2 regions of the Lysinibacillus sp. FSL W8-0992 genome follow, and region 1 is predicted to be linked to the other one. Evidence: a T-box and tRNA genes for the amino acid it is inferred to sense, from the RefSeq annotation. Region 1 holds a T-box; the other holds one or more tRNA genes.
The links. A T-box is a leader RNA that pairs with one kind of tRNA and senses whether it is charged. The one in region 1 lies ahead of argS (arginine--tRNA ligase), so its partner is inferred to be a tRNA-Arg.

Region 1 (2,168 bases):
TGAGAAAATACGAGCATACGTGTATTGAATATATGGACCTGTCTCTCCTTCGAAGTGCAGCATTTGCTCAATTGAAAAATCAATATCATGTAAGCGATAATTTTTTAAATCATTGAAAATAACTGCACCGACACCTACTTGCTTAGCAACCAGTTCTTTATTTTGTAAATTTGGATTTTTCAATTGGATATTTTGTTTAGCCGCCTCTATAGCTTCAGTCAACACGTCATTGAGTAAAACAACCTTTCCTTTACGCGTTGACATTTTTTTGCCCTCTTTTAAGATCATCCCAAAAGCTACATGACTTAAATCTTTCGCCCATTCATAACCCATTTTCTCCACCACATTAAATAACTGTTTAAAATGCAGTGTTTGTTCATGTCCTACAATATAAAATATTTTTTTAGGATGATATTGTTGTATACGATAAAAGGCAGCTGCTAAATCACGTGTTGCATAAAGTGTCGCGCCGTCTGTTTTAGTAATAATACAAGGAGGCATTTCCTCTAATTCAACAACATAAGCACCTTCTGATAATGTCAGCAACCCTTTTGTTTGTAATTCATTTACTACATTTTGCATTTTATCATTATAGAAAGCTTCCCCATCGTAAGCATCAAATTTAATTCCAAGAAGCTGATAAAGTGTTATGAATTCTTCCAATGAAACATCTCTAAACCATTGCCAAAGCTTAAGTGCCTCATCATCCTTATCCTCTAACGATTTAAATGCAGCTCGCGCTTGCTCAATTAGAGTAGAATCTTTTTCCGCTTCTTCATGAAACTTCACATAAATTTTCAATAGTTCTTTAATAGGTGCAGCTTTAATTGTCTGTTGATTTCCCCAATGTCTATAAGCCACAATTAGTTTTCCAAACTGTGTTCCCCAGTCCCCCAAATGATTAATGCGAATGGCATTATAGCCATTTTTCTCAGCGATATTGGCGAGTGCATTACCAATGACCGTTGAGCGCAAATGACCCATAGAAAAAGGCTTCGCAATATTTGGAGAAGAAAAATCGAACACAACATTGCCTTTATTTATTGGGCTCGCTCCATATAATTTTTGTTCTTTCATTATTTTGCTTAGTATTTGTTGTGTAATGATATGTTGATTTAAAAATAAATTGATATATCCGCCAACTATTTCAATCGACTGAATCAAATCACACGTTAAATTTTTTTGAATTTCAGATGCAATTATTTGAGGAGATTTTCCAAGCTCTTTAGCCAGTTTAAAACATGGTAATGAAAAATCACCAAGGTCTACATGTTTAGGTTTTTCAAGTAATTTTTCAATCTCTTCTACTTTCACTTGATATTTGAGCGCTATAGCAATACTTTTCGCAATTTGTGAATTCATTTGTCCATTTCCCCCTTTTACAAAATAAAAAAAGCCCTCGTCTCAATAAGAGACGAGAGCATAGATTCCCGTGGTACCACTCTAGTTGCCATCATTATGACCACTTTCTATTGTTAACGAGGTGACTCCCCGATATTCTCTACTGACATTTCGAGAAACTTCTCCAAAGTGCGTTTCATTCATACGGTCTGCATTAGGCTTCCACCATCCCTAATTCGCTTAGCAGCACAAAATGAATTACTTTCTTTTTCACAGAATTTAGCAGCTATTGATTTTGGAATATTCTATATTATCCAATCTTGAAAGTCAACTTCAACATTATTTTTTCTTCTAAAATGAATATTTGTATCTTTATTCAGTGATAATCAACGACTTGTACTAGTGATTGCACTATTAGATACATTACTATTATCGGTAAACGTTGATGTCATAATGTTTATAGACTATGGAACATATTTCATGATATACTAAAGCCATTGTGAAAAAAGGAGGAACTTGCATGATTCAAGTAAGTAATGTAGGTCTTCGCTATGGCGATCGTAAACTATTTGAAGACGTAAATATAAAATTCAACCCTGGAAATTGCTACGGTTTAATCGGGGCAAATGGGGCAGGAAAATCAACATTCCTAAAAATTCTTTCTGGTGAAATTGAAGCACAAGAAGGAAATGTATCAATGGGTAAGGACGAACGTTTATCTGTCCTTAAACAAAATCACTTTGAATACGATGAGCATACAGTGCTTGATACTGTTATTATGGGTAACAAACGCCTATATGATGTAAAAAATGAAAAAGATGCTATTT
Region 2 (2,168 bases), 1.2 Mb from region 1:
TTCTTTTTTTTATAAAAAAGGGTTGCATTATGTTGATAAACGTTATACAATAATTCTTGTCTTGAAGGACAGGTAAACAACTTCAAAACGAAATACATAAGGATTTCAAGATACGTTATAAATTGGAAACCGAAAATAGTCTAGTGATGATGGCAAAGAGGTCACACCCGTTCCCATACCGAACACGGAAGTTAAGCTCTTTAGCGCCGATGGTAGTTGGGGGCTTCCCCCTGTGAGAGTAGGACGTCGCTAGGCATAATACCCAGGAGGATTAGCTCAGCTGGGAGAGCATCTGCCTTACAAGCAGAGGGTCGGCGGTTCGAGCCCGTCATCCTCCACCATATGCCGGTTTAGCTCAGCAGGTAGAGCAACTGACTTGTAATCAGTAGGTCGTGGGTTCGATTCCTATAGCCGGCACCATTTTTTTGAGCCATTAGCTCAGTTGGTAGAGCATCTGACTTTTAATCAGAGGGTCGAAGGTTCGAGTCCTTCATGGCTCACCATTTAAATTGCCAACAATAATATGCGGGTGTGGCGGAATTGGCAGACGCACTAGACTTAGGATCTAGCGCCGCGAGGCGTGGGGGTTCGACTCCCTTCACCCGCACCATTTATTTTAATTTCATAATTGCCAGGATAAATAATCTTATGCACATGCGGAAGTAGTTCAGTGGTAGAACACCACCTTGCCAAGGTGGGGGTCGCGAGTTCGAACCTCGTCTTCCGCTCCAAATGTGCCGGGGTGGCGGAACTGGCAGACGCACAGGACTTAAAATCCTGCGGTAGGTGACTACCGTGCCGGTTCGATTCCGGCCCTCGGCACCATTTTTAAAATATTAAGCGCCCGTAGCTCAATTGGATAGAGCGTCTGACTACGGATCAGAAGGTTGTGGGTTCGACTCCTGCCGGGCGCGCCAATAAATGAACGGGAAGTAGCTCAGCTTGGTAGAGCACTTGGTTTGGGACCAAGGGGTCGCAGGTTCGAATCCTGTCTTCCCGACCATTTCCTAGTAACATGAATTTATGGGGCCTTAGCTCAGCTGGGAGAGCGCCTGCCTTGCACGCAGGAGGTCAGCGGTTCGATCCCGCTAGGCTCCACCATAATTTATAACCAGTATAAAGATCCTGGCGGTGTAGCTCAGCTGGCTAGAGCATTCGGTTCATACCCGAAAGGTCGTGGGTTCGACTCCCTCCGCCGCCATCTTAAAGGACCTTTAGCTCAGTTGGTTAGAGCAGACGGCTCATAACCGTCCGGTCGCAGGTTCGAGTCCTGCAAGGTCCACCATTTATATAATGTTACGGAGGTATACCCAAGTTCGGCTGAAGGGATCGGTCTTGAAAACCGACAGGCGGGTAACACCGCGCGGGGGTTCGAATCCCTCTACCTCCTCCAGTTTTTATTTTGTAAATGGTGTGCTAACAACTCGATATAAATGAATATTATTTTCGCGGGGTGGAGCAGTGGTAGCTCGTCGGGCTCATAACCCGAAGGTCGTTGGTTCAAATCCGGCCCCCGCAACCAAATGGTCCCGTGGTGTAGCGGTTAACATGCCTGCCTGTCACGCAGGAGATCGCCGGTTCGATCCCGGTCGGGACCGCCATTTTTAAATAAGTTGATAGCTTAGTAAGAAGTATATGGGTCAGTAGCTCAGTTGGTAGAGCATTAGATTGAAGCTCTAAGTGTCGGCGGTTCGATTCCGTCCTGACCCACCATATACGCGGGTGTAGTTTAATGGTAAAACCTCAGCCTTCCAAGCTGATGTCGTGAGTTCGATTCTCATCACCCGCTCCAAATGGGCCTATAGCTCAGCTGGTTAGAGCGCACGCCTGATAAGCGTGAGGTCGATGGTTCGAGTCCATTTAGGCCCACCATTATTCCGAAGTAGCTCAGTTGGTAGTAGCACCTGACTGTTAATCAGGTTGTCGCAGGTTCGAGTCCTGCCTTCGGAGCCATTTTTTTATTTGTGGGGAAGTACTCAAGAGGCTGAAGAGGCGCCCCTGCTAAGGGTGTAGGTCGGGTAACCGGCGCGAGGGTTCAAATCCCTCCTTCTCCGCCATTGGCCCCTTGGTCAAGCGGTTAAGACACCGCCCTTTCACGGCGGTAACACGGGTTCGAATCCCGTAGGGGTCATACTAAAACGCAGTAAATGTGAACATCACATTTGCTG

Region 2: it encodes a tRNA-Arg, which carries the amino acid that the T-box ahead of argS (arginine--tRNA ligase) is inferred to sense. The anticodon was not compared.

Annotation. Positions count from the first base shown of each region.
Region 1 covers NZ_JBBOZQ010000001.1:3,115,952-3,118,119, reverse strand. The annotation lists gene argS (arginine--tRNA ligase) at 1-1,362, opposite strand, end outside; T-box leader at 1,408-1,624, opposite strand; gene NSQ74_RS15730 (ABC-F family ATP-binding cassette domain-containing protein) at 1,862-2,168, shown strand, end outside.
Region 2 covers NZ_JBBOZQ010000001.1:1,880,665-1,882,832, forward strand. The annotation lists rRNA gene rrf (5S ribosomal RNA) at 140-255, shown strand; tRNA gene NSQ74_RS09315 (tRNA-Val) at 266-341, shown strand; tRNA gene NSQ74_RS09320 (tRNA-Thr) at 345-420, shown strand; tRNA gene NSQ74_RS09325 (tRNA-Lys) at 428-503, shown strand; tRNA gene NSQ74_RS09330 (tRNA-Leu) at 526-610, shown strand; tRNA gene NSQ74_RS09335 (tRNA-Gly) at 657-731, shown strand; tRNA gene NSQ74_RS09340 (tRNA-Leu) at 737-825, shown strand; tRNA gene NSQ74_RS09345 (tRNA-Arg) at 841-917, shown strand; tRNA gene NSQ74_RS09350 (tRNA-Pro) at 927-1,003, shown strand; tRNA gene NSQ74_RS09355 (tRNA-Ala) at 1,026-1,101, shown strand; tRNA gene NSQ74_RS09360 (tRNA-Met) at 1,128-1,201, shown strand; tRNA gene NSQ74_RS09365 (tRNA-Ile) at 1,209-1,285, shown strand; tRNA gene NSQ74_RS09370 (tRNA-Ser) at 1,301-1,393, shown strand; tRNA gene NSQ74_RS09375 (tRNA-Met) at 1,448-1,522, shown strand; tRNA gene NSQ74_RS09380 (tRNA-Asp) at 1,526-1,601, shown strand; tRNA gene NSQ74_RS09385 (tRNA-Phe) at 1,638-1,713, shown strand; tRNA gene NSQ74_RS09390 (tRNA-Gly) at 1,719-1,792, shown strand; tRNA gene NSQ74_RS09395 (tRNA-Ile) at 1,796-1,872, shown strand; tRNA gene NSQ74_RS09400 (tRNA-Asn) at 1,877-1,953, shown strand; tRNA gene NSQ74_RS09405 (tRNA-Ser) at 1,967-2,057, shown strand; tRNA gene NSQ74_RS09410 (tRNA-Glu) at 2,060-2,131, shown strand.